Regions from separate parts of the Sinobaca sp. H24 genome, predicted to be linked through region 1. Evidence: a T-box and tRNA genes for the amino acid it is inferred to sense, from the RefSeq annotation. Region 1 holds a T-box; the other regions hold tRNA genes.
What was found. The T-box of region 1 lies ahead of MMY81_RS23655 (valine--tRNA ligase). A T-box ahead of a tRNA ligase gene usually reads a tRNA of that ligase, here a tRNA-Val.

Region 1 (6,425 bases):
TAGTTATACCGCTGATAGGAGTGGAACGGCTGCCGCTGTCTGCAGATGATCGGGAAAAAATTAAAAAAATGTATATGTATGAATGGTTTGTTTTTACGAGCGTAAATGCGGTACATTATTTTATGGAAACATTAAAACAAGAAGGTCATTCTTTTCCAAACCATGCAAAAATAGCTGCGGTAGGATCCAAAACAGCCCATTCACTTAAGGATGCGGGTTTATCGGTGGAGCTGATGCCGGAATCCTACACGGCGGAAGCTCTGTCAGAGACATTGGCTTCCAGTTTAAAAAAGGGAAGCCGTATTCTTTTTCCGAAAAGCCGGATCAGCCGCGATACGATTACAGCACGTCTGCAGGCGGAAGAAAAACCCGTTGACGTGATCGATGTGTATACGACGGCACCGGTTACTGGAAATATAGAACCACTGCAGCATATCATTCTTCAGAATGAAGTTGACTTTATTACGTTTACAAGCCCTTCCGCTGTCAGGGCATTCCTGAATGGGGTAAGCGGTCTGCCTCTTGAAAACTGGTCTCATATTCCGGTTATATCAATTGGCCCGGTTACGTCTGCCGAAGCAGAAAAGCATGCATTTAAACAAATTTATACCGCCGATCCTCATACGATTGAAGGAATGATGGATCTGCTTTTGAAACTTTCGAAGGAGGATTTTGATGAGTGATTTACAGTTTCGGAGACACCGCCGTCTCCGCTCGACACCCGGTATTCGAAAAATGGTGCGGGAAAACGAAGTGAAAAAAGAAGACTTGATTTTTCCTATTTTTGTAGTAGAGGGAGAAAAAGTAAAAAACGAAGTCCCGTCCATGCCGGGAATTTATCAGGTATCTCTTGATATTCTGGCGCAGGAAACCAATAAGCTGGAACGCCATGGTGTGCCGGCCGTAATGGTCTTCGGCGTTCCCAATGAAAAAGACGAATACGGATCTCAGGCATATGCAGAAGAAGGCATCGTACAGCGGGCTATAGGCGTTATTAAAGAAAATAATCCTACGTTAACGGTTATAGCTGATACATGCCTCTGCCAGTATACCGACCACGGACACTGCGGTGTGATTAGAGACGGGGAAATTCTTAACGATGAATCCCTTCAGTTACTGACGGAAACGGCTGTTTCCCAGGCGAAAGCCGGAGCAGATATTATTGCGCCTTCCAACATGATGGATGGATTTACGGCAGCGATCCGCCGCGGTCTTGATAATGCAGGTTTTGTGCACACGCCGATTATGTCCTATTCGGTTAAATATGCTTCTGCATTTTATGGTCCTTTCCGCGATGCTGCCCACAGCACGCCTTCCTTTGGAGACCGGAAAACCTATCAGATGGACCCGGCGAACCGCGAAGAAGCACTGCGGGAAGCTCGTTCCGATGTAGAAGAAGGTGCCGATTTTCTTATTGTGAAGCCGGCTCTTTCCTATCTTGATATTATGAGAGAAGTGAAAGATGCTACAGGCTATCCGGTAGTAGCCTACAATGTTTCCGGAGAATTTGCGATGCTTAAAGCAGCGGCTCAAAATGGATGGATTGATGAAAAAGCCGTCGTAATGGAAAAGCTTGTCAGTATGAAGCGGGCAGGTGCGGATCTGATCGTTACGTATTTTGCATTAGACGTGGCCAAGTGGATCGACGAAGAACTATATTAGAATATACTGCCTGACTGCGCTGCAGCAGGCAGTTTTTCCTTATTAAAGAAAAGTCGCACAAAAAAACGGCTTTTGTTATTCTGGTAGTAGATTATAAAAAGGGAAGTGACAGAAATGAAATCCTATGAAAAATCCTCAGCTGCTTTTGAGCAGGCAAAACCGTTAATGCCGGGCGGCGTGAACAGCCCTGTGCGTACATATAATTCGGTGGGGCATCCTGCTGTGTACATGCAGAGCGGTAAAGGTTCTAAAATAACCGATCTGGATGGAAATGAGTACATTGATTATGTTCTATCGTGGGGACCGCTCATTTTAGGGCACGCCCAGGACCATGTCGTGGAGCAGTTAAAGGCAGTGACTGAAAAAGGCACAAGCTTTGGTGCCTCCCACGTGATGGAAATAAAGCTTGCCGAACTGGTTATTGATAGAGTCCCTTCCATCGAAGTGGTACGAATGGTCAATTCCGGCACAGAGGCAACCATGAGCGCTCTCCGTCTTGCGCGCGGTTTTACCGGTCGTGACAAGATTCTTAAAATGGAAGGCTGTTATCATGGGCACGGCGATTCTCTTCTAATCAAAGCTGGATCCGGCGTAGCCACTTTAGGCCTTCCGGACAGCCCGGGAGTTCCAGCATCGGTTGCATCCAACACATTAACCGTGCCGTATAATGATCTGGCCAGCCTGCAGAAGGCATTTGATGAATACGGCGATGAGATTGCTGCCGTTATATTGGAGCCGGTCACTGGAAATATGGGGATAGTGCTTCCGGAAGAAGGATTTTTGGAAGGCGTCCGAGATATTACTAATCAACATGGCAGCCTGCTGATCTTCGATGAAGTAATGACTGGCTTTAGAGTCGGCTATCACTGCGCTCAGGGCGTGTATAACGTAACGCCGGACATAACGTGTCTTGGGAAAGTTATTGGCGGAGGACTGCCTGTAGCGGCTTACGGGGGCAGACGCGATATTATGGAGCAGATAGCACCGAGCGGACCGATCTATCAGGCCGGCACGCTGTCTGGAAATCCGCTTGCTATGACAGCCGGATTCGAAACATTAAATCAGCTGAAGCCGGAAGATTACGATACATTTGACCGTCTTGGCACGCTTTTGGCCGAGGGTCTGCATGAAGCTGCCCTAAAGCACGATATCCCTCATCATATTAATAAAGCCGGGTCGATGGTCGGGTTCTTCTTTACGGATGAAAAAGTCGTGGACTTTAAAACAGCCAAAACCTCGGATCTGGAAATGTTTGCGGCATACTTTAGAGAAATGATGGCCCAGGGCGTTTCGCTTCCTCCTTCTCAATTTGAAGGCATGTTTCTTTCAACTGCCCATACAGAAGAAGATATTGAAAATACGGTAAAAGCCGCCGAAAAAGCTTTTTCCGTGATTAAAAAATAAAATTAATTTGCATTGACTGGCAGGCAGGGCTCTGCTTAAAATAGAAGCATACCAATCAGTATAAATAAGAAAGCATAGATAGGGAAGAGTAAGGATCCCACGCCTGCACAGAGAGAAGGCAGCCCAGCTGAAATGCCTTTCCTGCGCGGATCCTGAAGGTCGCCCCGGAGCTTTTTCTCTGAAATAAAGTAGGAGGAGACGGCAGGTACCGTTATACCTAAGTGTGTGACGCTGGCAGACAGTGTCACAAATAAAGGTGGTACCGCGTAAACTCTTTTCGTCCTTTGCAGGCGAGAAGAGTTTTTTTATTTGGGCAAAAAGTACGGTGACTTTCTAATAAAGGAGAACGATATGATGGATAAGGCAAACCAGACAGATATGCCGACAAAGTATGATCCGCAGGCTACTGAAGCAAAATGGTATCCCTACTGGACGGAGGGAGAATTTTTTAAGGCAGAAGGAAAAGGGGATAAAGAACCCTACACCATTGTTATTCCACCTCCTAACGTAACAGGACGGCTTCATTTGGGCCATGCCTGGGATACGACGCTGCAGGATATTATTTCCCGCTTAAAGCGCATGCAGGGCTATGATATGCTCTGGCTGCCGGGCATGGACCATGCCGGTATTGCCACGCAGGCTAAAGTGGAAGGAAAACTGAAAGAAGAGGAACAAACCGTTATGAAATGGGACGGGAAGCATTCCTGGAGAAATCCTGGGAATGGAAAGAAGAGTATGCAGATTTTATCCGGGAGCAGTGGTCCAAGATTGGTCTTTCCCTCGATTATTCGAGAGAGCGGTTTACTTTGGATAAAGGACTGTCCGATGCGGTGCGTAAAGTATTCGTTACTCTTTATAATAAAGGGCTGATCTACCGCGGCGAATACATTATTAACTGGGATCCGGATACGAAAACGGCTCTCTCTGATATAGAAGTTATCTACAAAGATGTGCAGGGCTCTTTTTATCATATGGCCTATCCATTGGCGGACGGAAGCGGATCGATTGAAGTAGCGACTACCCGTCCGGAAACGATGCTCGGTGATACGGCCGTTGCCGTTCATCCAAAAGATGAGCGCTATGCCCATTTAATCGGAAAAAAAGTAAAGCTGCCGATTGTCGGCCGCGAGATAGAAATTATTGCAGATGATTATGTAGAAATGGACTTCGGGTCCGGTGCTGTTAAAATTACGCCGGCTCATGATCCGAATGACTTTGAAATGGGAAACAGACATAATCTGGAACGCGTACTCGTCATGGATGAGTCTGGAAAAATGAATGAAAATGCTGCGAAATATGAAGGACTGGATCGTTTTGAATGCCGCCGTCAGATTACAGCAGACCTGCAGGAGCAGGGCGTGCTGTTTAAAGTGGAAGATCACATGCATTCGGTCGGCCATTCGGAACGGAGCGGCGCTGTCGTAGAACCTTATCTATCCACGCAGTGGTTCGTGGATATGAAGCCGCTCGCTGCAAACGCAATCGCTCTCCAGCAAAAAGAAGAAAAAGTACATTTCGTGCCGGAGCGCTTTGAAAAAACGTACCTGCACTGGCTCGATAATATTAGAGACTGGTGCATATCCAGACAGCTGTGGTGGGGCCATCGGATTCCTGCCTGGTACCATAAAGAGACCGGCGAAATGTATATTAGCATGGAAGAACCTGCGGACGCGGAAAACTGGGAACAGGATGAAGACGTACTGGACACCTGGTTCAGCTCAGCGCTTTGGCCTTTTTCCACAATGGGCTGGCCGGACGAACAGTCGGAGGATTTTAAAAGATTCTATCCGACTAATGCGCTCGTAACCGGATATGATATTATCTTTTTCTGGATTTCCCGGATGATTTTTCAGGGACTTGAATTTACCGGACAGCGTCCATTTGAGGATGTGCTGATTCACGGACTGGTTCGGGACAGCGAAGGCCGGAAGATGAGTAAATCACTCGGCAACGGCGTTGATCCTATGGACGTCATTGAAAAGTACGGTGCTGATGCACTGCGTTTCTTCCTCGCTACCGGCACGACACCGGGCAACGACCTGCGTTTTCAGTGGGAGAAGGTAGAGGCCAACTGGAACTTTGCCAATAAAATCTGGAATGCCTCCCGTTTTGCCCTGATGAACATGGACGGCCTCGCTTATGATGAAATCAGCCTCGAAGGTGAAAAGACAATGGCCGACCGCTGGATTTTAACAAGGCTTCAGGATACGGTCCAAAGCGTAACCCGGCTGATGGATCAGTATGAATTTGGAGAAGTAGGCCGCCTGCTGTATAACTTTATCTGGGAAGACGTATGTGACTGGTATATTGAAATGGCTAAACTGCCGCTTTACGGAGAAGATGACGCTCAGAAGCATATGGCCCGTTCGGTACTGGCCCACGTACTTGACCAGACGATGAGGCTGCTGCACCCGATCATGCCGTTTATCACCGAAGAAATCTGGCAGCACCTTCCTCATCAAGGGGACTCTATTACGGTAGCAGCATGGCCTCTCGTGAACCATGACCTGATCGATGCTCAGTCCGTTGAGGACATGGAGCTGATCAAGCGAATCATCCGCTCAGTACGAAATACGCGTGCAGAAATGAACGTAGCACCGAGCAAGGAAATTGAACTGTTATTAATGCCGCTTCCGAAAAAGAACTGCAGCAGCTCCTGCGCGGACAGGAATATCTGGAGCGCTTCTGTAATCCGGAAAAACTGACGATTGATACAGGGCTGCAGGCACCGGAAAAATCGGTGTCCCACGCACTGACCGGGGCAGATCTTTATATGCCGCTCGCCGGGCTGATACAGCTGGACGAGGAAATTGCCAGGCTTCAAAAAGAAAAAGAAAAGCTGGATAAAGAAGTAGAACGGGTGCAGAAAAAGCTTGCCAATGAAGGTTTTACGAGCAAGGCACCGGCACACGTAGTCGAAGAAGAAAAGCAGAAACAGCAGGATTATGCGGATAAACGCGATAAAGTGGTGGCCCGCATGGAAGAACTGCAGCAGTAAATAAAAACAGGAAAGGGAGGCGTGAAACCCTCTCTTTTTTCTTTCATATACGAACAACCTGAATAGAAATGAGGGAAAGCATGAAGACGTATAAAGAAGCGAGAGCATGGCTGGAAGACAGAAAAAATTCGGCATACATCCGGGGCTGGAGCGGATGACTATGCTGATGGAAGGCCTGGGAAATCCTGAACGTAAAATGAAAAGCGTCCATATTGGAGGCACGAATGGAAAGGGATCCACAACTGCTTTTCTAAGAAATATCCTGGAGGAATCCGGCATGGAGGTAGGTACGTTTACCTCCCCTTATATAGAGACATTCAGAGAGCGGATTGCGGTGAACGGGGCACCAATAAGTGAAGAA
Region 2 (6,425 bases), on a different contig from region 1:
TCGTGCAGCAGCTTCCACAGCTTTTCGGACCCGCGTTTGGCTAATGTGTGCTCGATTTCAATAGATCCTCTTAATTTGATTACATCTTCTGCACTGTAAGGTCTTTCAATCCCTTCCCACCTGCTGTCTTCTTTCCACTGCTGTTCAAGCTTCTTTGCATCTTCCTGAATAGATCCCATTATTATCTCTCCCTCATGTTTCTGTTTTATAACAGTTAATTTAATATGACTTTATATTATAACAGTAAATTCTTTTTTGCAACCCCTTTCATTGATTTTCCTTAAAAAATATCAATACAGTTTCATTTATTAACATCTGTTACATAACAAAAGCCGGACCCATAGTGGATCCGGCTTTATTTTATGAATTTGCTGCATAGGCAGGGACTGTTTTCTCCTGCTCTGCTTTATCAATTTTTCGAAGGGAGAGCGTACAGCTGAGCGTAACAACGAGCACGGCAGCTGCACCTGTAACAACGCCCGTCCAGCCAAAGGCAGGCCACAGCCAGCCAAAATATACGCTGCTCAGCCCGCCTCCTAAATAATAACTCGTTAAATACAATCCGGAGGCGCTTGCCTTCGCTTCGGACGCGTGCCTCGTAACCCATGAACTGGAACTGGAGTGTACGAAGAAAAAGCCGAAGCTTAACGTCAGCAGTGCTAATAGTATGACAGGAAAAGACGGTATAATTGTTAATGCAATACCTGCTGCCATCAAGACTATTCCAATCAACATACAGCTTGTCTGGTTCCACACCTGCGCCATTTTCCCTGCGAGCGTCGAGCTGAAGGTCCCCGCTCCATAGGTTAGAAACAGAAGACCAAGCACCGTAGCAGAAACAAAGAACGGTTCGCCATTTAATAGATACGTAATAAAGTTAAATACCCCTATAAATACAAAAAAATGCAGACCGCCGATCACGTAGGCCAGTGCCATCTTTTTATCTTTTAAGTGCATCCAGTTGTTCTGCAGCGTTTCTTTTAGATGAAATGGTTTGGCTCTAAACTGCGTGGAGTCGGGAAGCATAAACCAGACAAAAAGAAAAATAGCAACGCTAATCCCTGCCATTGCCATAAAGGCCACATGCCAGTCCGCGGCATCTGCAATGATGCCGCTCGCTACACGCCCGCTCATTCCCCCGAGACTGTTCGCACTAATATATATTCCCACCGCTACTGTCATTGCTTGTTTGGAGTACTCTTCACTAAGGTATGCCATAGCCGCTACCGGAACTCCGGCTAAAGCCGCTGCCTGAAATACCCGTGCAGCCATCAGCCAGCCAAAACTCGGCGCAAGGCTGATAAGAATCGTTCCGGCAATGCCAAGCACCATGGAAATAAATAAGATATTCCGTCTTCCGAATGCATCAGATAAAGCACTATATACAAAGAAAGTAATCCCAAGCACAATAAGCGGAATGGAAATAATCAAGCTGGAAGCAACTTCTGAAACTTGAAATTCTTCACTCAGCATAGGTAGAAGCGGCTGAGGATAATAGAGGTTGGCAAATATTAAAAATGAGGCGGCTCCAAGTGCCATCGTGGCTTTCCAGAATGATGCTGTTTTTGCTTCAATCATGGTATATATCCTTCTTTCCTGGACAATTCGTCTTCTGATTGTATGCTATCATGTGCTTATCAATAAATAAAATATATAATAAATATAATAATTATGCTTTTTTGTTATGGAAGGAGAGTGTCATGGAAAGCAGAGCATTAGAATACTTTCGGGAAGTAGCCTCCAGAGGCAGCTTTACAAAGGCCGCTGCCGCACTTCGTATTGCCCAGCCCGCTGTCAGTCGTGCAGTCCGTCAGCTTGAAGAAGAGCTTGGCGTTACCCTTCTTATCCGCGATAAACGGCAGATCCGACTGACGAAAGCCGGAGAAAAGTTATATGAACATGCTGTTGAAATGCACCGCCTGCTCGTAAAAGCAAAAAACGATGTGGTTAATATGCAGGATCTTACTCAGGGTGAAGTAGAGATCGGCCTGCCATCCATGGCTGGTTCTTATTATTTCCCTGATCAGATTATGCGTTTTTTAGAAGCTTACCCAGGATTGACCGTCTCGATCTATGAAGCTGGCACTTCTGTTATAGAAGAAGCCGTGATCAGTGGAGAAATTGAACTCGGTACGATCGTAACAGAAGAAGGCCGTAAATCTTCGAGCCTTTTAAGCATCCATCCTTTTCTTACAGTACAGATGGTAGCTGTGGTTCCACTTGACCATCCCTTTGCTTCCAGAACTTCCGTATCTCATGAAGAGTTGGCAGAAGAGCCGCTCATTTTATTTAAAGAAGGATATTATCAACGGAAAGTAGTCGATCAAATAAGTGAAAAAGCAGGCAGCCCCGTTCATCTTGCTTTTGAGACCAATCAGATTTCTATGGCCAAATCGCTGACGCAGCGGGGTCTTGGTATTACTATTTTTTTGGAAATGGTTATACAGGATGATGAAAAATTAGCCGGCATTCCTCTCGATCCGCCTATATCCCTGACGCTTGCTCTGGCCCACCGTCGAAAGAATCATTGTCTGCCGCCAACAAAGCTTTTCTACAGTTTCTGCTTGGCTGAACCACATATAAAAATCCCCCGGCTTTAGACAACCGGGGGATACTATTACCTATTAGAATGCTGTTCTGCGCGCTTTGTTTTTTCTGCAATTTCCTGCTTGATAGAGTCAGGCCATGCTTCTGCAGAAGCATTCTCAATATAAACGGATTCAGAAGGAAAGGCGATTTCCACTCCTTCTTCTTCGAGAATCTGCATTACTTCAAAATTAATGTCTTCTTTTGCTTCAAACCAATCGACCCAGCCTGTTGCTTTTGTAAAGAAGTACACAAAAATATCAAGGGAAAAAGAGTTAAATTCACTGAAGCGGACAATGATAAGTTCGTTATCAATCTTGTCATTTTCCTGAAGCGTTTCTTCAATACGTGCTACCACCCGCTGAACATCTTCTCTCGGAGTTCCATATTTCACGCCTACATTAAACGTGATCTGGCGTTTGCCCATCTCCGACCAGTTAGTAATAGCTTCATGGGCAAGTGTTTTGTTCGGAACAATGACGAGAGAGTCTTCAAAGGTGCGGATTTTCGTGCTGCGGAAATTAATATCTTCTACAAATCCTTCCACCGTAGCAGAAGCAATCCAGTCCCCTTTTTTAAATGGGCGCTCGGTTACGATAATGATACCGCCAAGAAAATTACTGAGCGTTTCCTGGGCTGCTAGAGCAAATGCCAGGCCGCCCAGACCAAGACCAGCGATAAGTCCATTGATATCATAGTTCCATTCGTGAGCGATAATAGTAAGCGTAAGAGCCAATATGACAAAACGTACAATGCGGGAGAGAAATGGCAGAAGCATACTGTCTTCCCCATCGTCCATTTTACTGGATAGCTTATAGAACATCGAAGAAGAGGCTGCCGTGAAATTAAAAAGCCCCCAGCCCACCACTATAATAATAGCTGTGCGGTAAAATCGGTTAACGATTCCCATATATTCGCCTTGTATCGGCAGGGAGAGCAGCGCTAAATATAAACCGAGTATGACAAAGAAAAACCGGAGCGGCTTTTCAAATGCAATGATGACATTGGTAAACACATCGGTTGGCGTTTTTTTAGCTACACGAATCAGGAGCCTGAAAATGTAGGTCGTTAAATATCGTCTTAAAAAGAATATGAGAAAAAATATTAATATAGCGAATCCTATATCAATCCAGGGCAGGTTTATGAAAAACTCCTGCGTTCTCATCCAAAAATCTATCATAGGTTCCCTCCGGATGTTTTTTACTGTTGAACAAATCACATCTTATCACATCCGTCGATGTTTCTCTAGTATTCCTATGAACGATCTGAAGAGCTTATACGTCTCTTGAATATACCTGCCTTCCCTCTATGAAAGTCTGTTCCACCAGACTTTTTACATCAAATGGGTGATGGCTCCAAATGACAAAATCTGCATCTTTCGTTTTTTCAAGGGATCCTTTTGTTTCTTCCATTCCCAGGTGCCGTGCAGCAAAGGCCGTAATCGAAGATAAAGCTTTCGCCTCACTGAGTCCTTCTTTGTGCGCCATCATAGCCGAGGTAAGCAGATGGTCAATACCGACTACCGGATGGTCCGTTGTAATACAGTAATCGACCCCATGTTCATCCAGAGCGGAGAGCGTCTTCCAGCTTTTGTTTGATAACTCCGCTTTGGATTTTGTAGACATCGTAGGGCCAACCGAGGCAGTAACCTGATGGCGGGCAAGAAAATCAGCAATCAAATGGCCTTCTGTACAGTGTTCAATCGTGTAGCGCAGATCAAATTCTTCAGCCAGCCTGACGACCGTAGCAATATCATCAGCCCGGTGCGCATGGGCGCGGAGCGGAATACGATTTTCCAGCAGGGAAACGAGCTGTTCCATGCCCAGGTCTCTTGGTGCTTTCGGATCTTTTTTGCATTTATCCCTGTAATTCTGTGCTTTTATCATAGCTTCCCTGAATAGAGCTGCATTTCCCATACGCGTTACCGGACCGGAAGACTTATTGGAATGAATTCGCTTAGGATTTTCCCCAAACGCTGCTTTCATTCCCGAGGGAGACTGCAGCACCATTTCATCCACGACGCTGCCGCTTGTTTTCACAATGACCATTTCTCCTCCGATGACGTTAGCGCTGCCGGGGAGAATCTGCACAGTGGTTACTCCCGACCGCCGCGCCAGCTCAAACCCTTCTTCCAATGGATGAATACCATCAAGAGCACGGACAGCTGGTGTAACGGCCTGACTTGTCTCATTAAAGTCCGCACCCTGCGGCCCGATACCTTCCTCATGAACCCCAAGATGTGTATGGACATCAATCAAACCCGGCGTTATGTATTTCCCTTTCACGTTCACCTGTTCATAGCCCTCTGGTATATGACCTCCATCTGTTACTGCTTCAATGTGGGCATCTTTAATAAGAAGTACGGCATTGTCCTGAAAAATGCCGTTTTGATTCATAATCCCGGCCCCTATGTATGCTTTTTTCATAAAAAATAAGCCTCCTAAGTATTTCGCTTTGCTAAATATTATAGCATATTTGTCTTTTGTATTGACAAACCCTCCCAGTACAAGGTAAATTAATAAAGGTTCATCTATCCAGCTGCTCCGTTAGCTCAGCTGGGAGAGCGCCACCTTGACAGGGTGGAGGTCACTGGTTCGAGCCCAGTACGGGGCACCATAACACAAACGCTACAAGCCTTCGTATAGAGGGCTTTTTCTTATGTATTCATTTAATCCATAAATAGATAAAATGCAGGGTGGAGATCATTTGCAAACATTTTGCAAACATGAATATTTCCACTCTGTTTTTTATTTTGACTCTTATTACTATAGTTATGTTTAAAAGAACACTTGTTCGTGTATAATACCTCTTAAAAGGAGGTGGTCGCATGGCAGAAAATAAGTTAACTCCCGGATCCAATATGCGCTGGGAATCCATGCGGATGATATTACCTGAACATAAGGATGCCTGGGAGAAACGGAGAGCCACTTTTGTACATGAGCCAAAGCCAATATTGGATGAACACAAATGGGATGAGTTAGAGTTGTTGCTGCATGAAGCGCTCGAGCATAGAATCTTTTTAGAGTTTACTTATTGGGAGGAAGGTCGCTTTATTAAGTTCACTGGGGAATGTGTGTACATCAATATGATGGATAAGCAGTTTCATGTGAAGAATGAAGAGGATATTTGTTATATTAAGTTTGATACACTTAAAGACATCAAAGCTATTTAGGAGGATGTCTTATCAACAAAATAATCATTACATCAATTATTAGTCTAGGAATCGTAGCGCTTATATTTACCACCGTTCCAGCAGGTAGTAACACAGCCTTAGCAATTACTTCTATTTCAACATTTCTTGGAGCGCTGGCCGGTGCCGGATTGGCCGGATATGCTACTTTAAGAGTAAGTAGGGCTGATTATAAGAAAAGAATTGAATTAAAAGAATACGAAGCAAATTCATTAATGCTTAGAAAACTACTTTATTATGTAGATCATATGAGGAGTTTTACTTCGAAGAAAGAATTTAAAGAAGGAACGGATGTTAGTTATAATTTCTCTATAATGATAGATCAATTAAAAAGACAAGAGGAGAAATTAAAAGAACATGATTTGGAAGTGAAAGCTTTATTTTAGCAATGAAGCTTCTCATGTTGACAGAGATATATTCGATCTACTCATAGATACTAATGAGGTAATAAACGATTTTCTAACCACTATAGCTTATCTTGTAAATTCACTATCTGAAGAAAATAAAGACTTCACTACTATTAATGATTTTATGATTAATAACTATAATAAAGAAATAAAATCCAGTCAGTCTCTTTTTAATAATTTAATGGAAATTAACACTAATTTAAAAAAGCCTATGTGAATTTAATTTCTATGTATGGAGGGCG
Region 3 (6,425 bases), on a different contig from region 1:
ATTATTTTTTTATTGATTGCTAACTCCGGAAGAAGATCATTAGATAAAGAAAATAAAATATTAGACATAACAACAGAAAACAAAAAGACTATATTGGAAATTCAAAATTTAAAAGGTGTGTGCACTCAATACTCTGGTTCTATGGGGTATTTGAAACAGGCATGTGACGAATACATAGAGATCAAATCAGAAACCGGCAATTCAAAAATAGCTAAAGCACAAAGTTTATTAAATAAGTGTATTAATTCAATGTCATCCAACCTTAAAAGTCATTCTAGTGGTGATTTTAGATGTGCGATATGGATTAAACAGGGATCAGTCTTTAAATTTCGTACAGGAAGTATTGGTTTTCCAGATCAATATTACGGGAACAGAGAACTAGAAATAGATAAATCTACAGCTGGAAGATGCTATAGAAAAGAAATAGATTTAGTTATAGATGACGTTTCCCAAGATGACGACTGGTCGCCTAACGAAGACGTTAAAAAAATATACAATGCTATGGTTTGTATATACTTAGAAGGTTTCGGGTAATGACAGTAGATTCTAAGTATGCTTTTGAAAAAAGTAATTTAGATATCATTTATCTTTATAGCAGTCTAATTCGTGCTATAATTATAGAACAACAATATGCAATGGCGGAAAGAGCTAGTCAAGAATCATTAAGCGTTGATGGTTCCTCTGATATTAATGGAAGGGATGGTGGTTCGAGTGAATAAGAAGGAATTATTACTCGATAGGCAGCTTCTCGAAAATGTATATAGTTCAGGAATGATTGAGCCCAAAGACTACCAAAGACTTAAAAAAAGAACTGGATTATAAGATTAGTGTGTTAGAAAGAAAAGAGAGAAACATGAAGATAGAAATGGAAAAGAACAATAAAAAGTTCTTAGAAGCAGTAGGCGAATAAAAGTACGATCAGTAAAAATCAGCATCTACCTCCGGGTGGGTGCTTTTTTACATAGAAAAAGAGGGCATCAGCCCTCTCTACATAACTTGAATATCTTTCAATGTATCAAACTTTATATAACAAATATCCTCTTTATTCTTCACATGAAACTGCTTATCCATCATGTTAATATACACACATTCACCTGTGAACGTAATAAAGTGGCCTTCCTTCCAGTAAGTAAACTCCAAAAAGATTCTGTGCTCGAGCGCTTCATGCAGCAACAATTCTAACTCATCCCATCTGTGTTCATCCAATATAGGCTTTGGTACATGCAAAGATGATGCTCTCCGTTTCTCCCAGGCATCCTTATGTTCGGGTAATATCATTCGCATGGATTCCCAGCGCATATTAGAATCAGGAGTTAACTTATTTTCTGCCATGCGATCACCTCCTTTTAAAAGGTATTATACGCGAACAAGTGTTCTTTAAAACATAACTATAGTAATAAGACTTAAAATAAAAAAAACAGAGTAGAAATTTTCATGTTTGCAAAATGTTTGCAAATGATCTCCACCCTGCATTTTATCCATTTTTCTATGTAAAGAAGACATAAGAAAAAGCCCTCTATACGAAGGCTTGTAGCGTTTGTGTGTTATGGTGCCCCGTACTGGGCTCGAACCAGTGACCTCCACCCTGTCAAGGTGGCGCTCTCCCAGCTGAGCTAACGGAGCAGCTGGATAGATGAACCTTTATTAATTTACCTTGTACAGGTAGGTTTTGTCAATAAAAAAGTAAATAGTCTGCCTGCGGACAGACCTGCCAATTGCTTTTTTTGTGGAAAAGGCTGATCTGAAAAGCCCGGTTGTCCGGTTATTTATCCCAGACCCGCCTATTATAATGGGACAAATAAGCTTTTCTGGTCTTTCATAGGAAGAACTAGAGAATCTTCGAACGATGTGGTAAGATGTGTTTTGTTCAACAGTAAATAACATCCGGAGGGTACCTATGATAGATTTTTGGATGAGAACGCAGGAGTTTTTCATAAACCTGCCGTGGATTGATATAGGATTTGCTATATTAATATTTTTTCTCATATTCTTTTTAAGACGATATTTGACGACATATATTTTCCGACTGCTGATCCGAATAGCGAAAAAGACACCGACTGATGTGTTCACCAATGTGATTATTGCGTTTGAAAAACCGCTTCGATTTTTCTTTGCGATACTTGGTTTGTATTTAGCATTGCTCTCTCTACCGATTCAAGGGGACTATATGGGTATTGTAAACCGGTTTTACCGCACCTCTATTATTATTGTAATGGGATGGGGGCTTTTTAATTTCACAGCAGCCTCTTCTTCCATGTTCTATAAGCTGTCGAGTAAGATGGATGATGGCGAGGACAGCATGCTGCTGCCATTTCTCTCCCGTATTGTTCGTTTTGTGATTCTGGCATTAACCATTACAATTATAGCTCATGAGTGGGATTACGATATTAATGGATTAATTGCCGGACTGGGTCTGGGCGGCCTGGCATTTGCGCTTGCAGCTCAGGAAACGCTCAGTAACTTTCTCGGAGGTATTATTATTGTAACAGAGCGTCCTTTTAAAAAGGGAGATTGGATTGCTTCGGCCACGGTCGAGGGATTTGTAGAGGATATTAATTTTCGGAGTACAAAAATCCGCACCTTCGAGGATTCTCTCGTCATTGTGCCTAATAAAACGCTGGCCCATGAAGCAATAACAAACTGGTCGGAAATGGGAAAGCGTCAGATAACCTTTAATGTAGGTGTGAAATACGAAACGCCTAAAGCAGATGTGCAGCGTGTAGTAGAACGAATTGAAGACACGCTTCAGGAAAATGATAAAATTGAATAAAGATCTGATCATTGTGCGATTCAGCGAGTTTAACTCTTCTTCCCTCGACATTTTCGTGTATTTCTTTACGAAAGCCACAGGCTGGGTGGATTGGTTTGAAACAAAAGAGGAAATCAATTTTGAAGTAATGGAGATTTTGGAGGAAGAAGGAGTAGACATCGCATTTCCTTCCGAATCGGTTTATATTGAAAATGCTCCAGCGCAGGCCTGGCCTGATTCGATTAAACAGGAAATCGCAGAAAAAACAAGGCATGCAGAGCATTCAAATAAATAATAAAACCCCGGCTGTGCAGCCGGGGTTTTATTATTTAAGCAAGGAGAAACTGCAGGAAAGCTTTGTTGGCAGGTGATAAAGATTCTTTTTGGCGATGGGCAAGAGCAAGCGTCAGCCGGACGGGAGGATCTAAAGGAACGCCTGCCAGCTTTTCATCATCCTGAATGACCATTTCCAAAAAATTGTAATACCAAGGCCGCGTTCCGTCAGTGATTTTGCCATGGAAAGTTGATTTGTTTCGAATGCAAGGTGAACGGGACGACCGGCTTTTTTCGCTGATTTGATCGACAACTTTCCTCTGATAATATCCTTCTTTAAATAAGATGAGCGGTTCTTCCGCCACTTCTTCATGAGAGACGGAAGTTTTGGAGGCAAAAGGGTGATCGAGAGGAACGACAGCAACCATCTGTGTCGCCAAAAAAGGATGAATCGTTAGCTGACTGGATGATTTTCGTCCTTCATCTGTGACGATGGTGCCAAGCTCGATTTCTCCGTTTATAATAGCTTCTTCAATAGCGGAAGTGCCTGCTTCATATATGGAAACAGACAAGCCGGGATAGGCTTTCAGAAAACGCGTAATCTGGTCGGGGAAATAATAAGAACCGGCCATCGACGGCAGTCCTATTTCAACTTCTCCCTGAGTAAGATCCTGCATATTAAGAACATCGCTTTTTGCTTTTGCAAGCAGGCGGTGCATATCAATAGCATGTCCATACAGCTTTTCTCCAGCTTTCGTCAGGCGGATCTGTCTTTTGTCGCGGATAAGAAGGCGGACGCCAAGCTCTTCTTCAAGCTGACGAACCGCACGGCTGACGGCGGGCTGTGCAATACGAAGAGATGCAGCGGCTTTTGTGAAACTCCGGCAGGCAGCTACTTCCCGGAAATATTCAAGAGCTCTGCTTTCCATAACAATCTCCTTTCATAACAAAAAAGCATAATTATTATATTTATTATATATTTTATTTATCAATATGCTCATGATAGCATACAAATATAGAAGAAAGTGTGATGGAAAGAAGGATATATACCATGATTGAAGCAAAAACCGCATCATTTTGGAAAGCTACTACGGCACTCGGAGCCGCTTCTTTTTTAATATTTGCGAACTTATATTATCCGCAGCCGCTTCTGCCTATGCTGAGTGAAGAGTTTCAAGTATCTGAAGTTGCCTCGAGCCTGATCATTTCCATTCCATTGATTGTGCTGGGTATTACTTTTTTTGTATACAGCGCCCTCTCTGATGCCTTTGGCAGACGAAATATTTTATTTATATCCATGATACTTGGTATTGCGGGCACCATTCTTATCAGCATGGCGCCGAGTTTTGGCTGGCTGATGGCAGCCAGGGTGTTTCAGGCAGCTGCTTTAGCAGGTATACCGGTAGCGGCTATGGCATATCTCAGCGAAGAATATTCCAAAAAAGCTATGACAGTAGCAGTAGGAATTTATATTAGCGCAAACAGTTTCGGAGGGATGAGCGGCCGGGTGGCAAGCGGCATTATTGCAGATGCGTCGGATTGGCAGCTGGCTTTTATAATAATGGCCGGAGTGAGCGTAGGCATTGGGATTTTTGTCTGGTTTATGCTTCCGGAATCCACCCAGTTTACAGCGAAACCATTTCATTTTAAAACCACGCTGCAGAACAACTGGATGCATCTGAAAGATAAAAAAATGGCACTGGCCTATATTATCGGCGGGCTGCATTTTTTCGTATTTATTGGCGTATTTAACTTTATTACGTATCTTTTAAATGGTGAGCCGTTCTTTGTATCAGCTACTATACTCGGTCTGCTCTTTCTAACATACGGGGCTGGAACCTTCAGCTCGACGCTGGCTGGAAAGATGGCGCAGGTATGGAATCAGACAAGCTGCATGCTGATTGGAATCGCTTTAATGGCGATAGGTATTGTGCTCGCAAGCGTTCCTTCTTTTCCTGTTATATTAATAGCGCTGCTTACATTAAGTTTTGGTTTTTTCTTTGTCCATTCCAGCTCCAGTTCCTGGGTGACAAGGCATGCTGTACAGGCAAAAGCAAGCGCATCAGGACTGTATTTGACCAGTTATTATTTGGGAGGCGGATTAAGCAGTGTCTATTTTGGCTGGCTCTGGCCTTCATTTGGATGGCCGGGCGTGGTTACAGGTGCAGCTGCTGTACTGATTATTACATTGAGCTGTACGCTCAGTTTGCGCAGGATCGACAGAGCCGAACAAAAGGCAGCTACTTCTGTATTTGTAACAAATTAACCGGAATAAAGCCGAACCCGTAACGGGTTCGGCTTTTGTTATGTAACAGTTTATGACAAAAAGATGCTGTTCTAACTTTTTTAGAAAAAATCAATGTAAGGGGTTGCAAAAACGGAAATACTGTTATAATATAAAAACATATTAAATTAACTGTTATAAAACAGTATTCGTAAGGGAGAGATAAAAATGGGATCTATTCAAGAAGATGCAAAGAAGCTCGAGCAGCAGTGGAAAGAAGACAGCAGGTGGGAAGGTATTGAACGGCCTTATAGTGCGGAGGATGTAATTAAATTAAGAGGGTCTATTGAAATCGAGCATACTTTAGCAAAGCGGGGATCGGAAAAGCTGTGGAAGCTTCTTCATGAAGAGCCATATGTAAACTCTCTGGGTGCGTTAACAGGAAACCAGGCTGTGCAGCAGGTGAAAGCAGGTTTGAAAGCGATTTATTTAAGCGGCTGGCAGGTGGCAGCAGACGCCAACCTTGCTGGACAAATGTATCCCGATCAAAGCCTGTATCCGGCAAATAGTGTACCAAGCGTAGTTCAGCGTATTAATCAGGCGCTGCAGCGTGCAGATCAGATACAGCATATGGAGCAGGAGGGAGATACGGATTTCTTCGCCCCTATTGTAGCTGATGCCGAGGCAGGCTTTGGCGGTCAGCTGAACGTATTTGAACTAATGAAGAGTATGATTGAATCAGGTGCTTCCGGTGTACACTTTGAGGATCAGCTTGCTTCAGAAAAGAAGTGTGGACATCTCGGCGGAAAAGTTCTGCTTCCTACGCAGAATGCCGTACGTAATTTAATATCCGCCCGTCTTGCAGCAGATGTAAGCGGAACGAAAACCATTATTCTTGCGAGAACAGATGCGGATGCAGCCGATCTTATAACAAGTGACATTGATCCCTACGATCAGGAGTTCATAACCGGTGAACGTACAGCAGAGGGCTTTTACCGTACAAAGCCGGGTATTGATCAGGCAATTGCAAGAGGCTTGGCCTACGCTCCGTTTGCCGACCTTATCTGGTGCGAGACATCCAAACCGAATCTCGAGGAAGCCAGGAAATTTGCTGATGCCATTCATGAGAAATTCCCGGGGAAAATGCTTGCCTATAACTGCTCTCCTTCATTTAACTGG

Region 2: it has a tRNA-Val gene. The T-box ahead of MMY81_RS23655 (valine--tRNA ligase) is inferred to sense a tRNA for this amino acid. The anticodon was not compared.
Region 3: it has a tRNA-Val gene. The T-box ahead of MMY81_RS23655 (valine--tRNA ligase) is inferred to sense a tRNA for this amino acid. The anticodon was not compared.

Annotation. Positions count from the first base shown of each region.
Region 1 is NZ_JALBWT010000025.1:59,679-66,103, forward strand. It holds gene MMY81_RS23640 (uroporphyrinogen-III synthase) at 1-683, shown strand, start outside; gene hemB (porphobilinogen synthase) at 676-1,662, shown strand; gene hemL (glutamate-1-semialdehyde 2,1-aminomutase) at 1,777-3,066, shown strand; T-box leader at 3,133-3,354, shown strand; partial or broken gene MMY81_RS23655 (valine--tRNA ligase) at 3,421-6,064, shown strand; gene MMY81_RS23660 (folylpolyglutamate synthase/dihydrofolate synthase family protein) at 6,171-6,425, shown strand, end outside.
Region 2 is NZ_JALBWT010000047.1:22,391-28,815, forward strand. It holds partial or broken gene aceA (isocitrate lyase) at 1-179, opposite strand, end outside; gene MMY81_RS30120 (MFS transporter) at 361-1,578, opposite strand; gene MMY81_RS30125 (LysR family transcriptional regulator) at 1,701-2,600, shown strand; gene MMY81_RS30130 (mechanosensitive ion channel family protein) at 2,618-3,766, opposite strand; gene MMY81_RS30135 (amidohydrolase) at 3,861-5,012, opposite strand; tRNA gene MMY81_RS30140 (tRNA-Val) at 5,127-5,202, shown strand; gene MMY81_RS30145 (YolD-like family protein) at 5,414-5,758, shown strand; gene MMY81_RS30150 (hypothetical protein) at 5,908-6,162, shown strand.
Region 3 is NZ_JALBWT010000024.1:70,387-76,811, reverse strand. It holds gene MMY81_RS23350 (hypothetical protein) at 13-534, shown strand; gene MMY81_RS23345 (hypothetical protein) at 534-719, shown strand; gene MMY81_RS23340 (YolD-like family protein) at 988-1,332, opposite strand; tRNA gene MMY81_RS23335 (tRNA-Val) at 1,548-1,623, opposite strand; gene MMY81_RS23330 (mechanosensitive ion channel family protein) at 1,898-2,770, shown strand; gene MMY81_RS23325 (mechanosensitive ion channel family protein) at 2,763-3,044, shown strand; gene MMY81_RS23320 (LysR family transcriptional regulator) at 3,079-3,951, opposite strand; gene MMY81_RS23315 (MFS transporter) at 4,074-5,288, shown strand; gene aceA (isocitrate lyase) at 5,475-6,425, shown strand, end outside.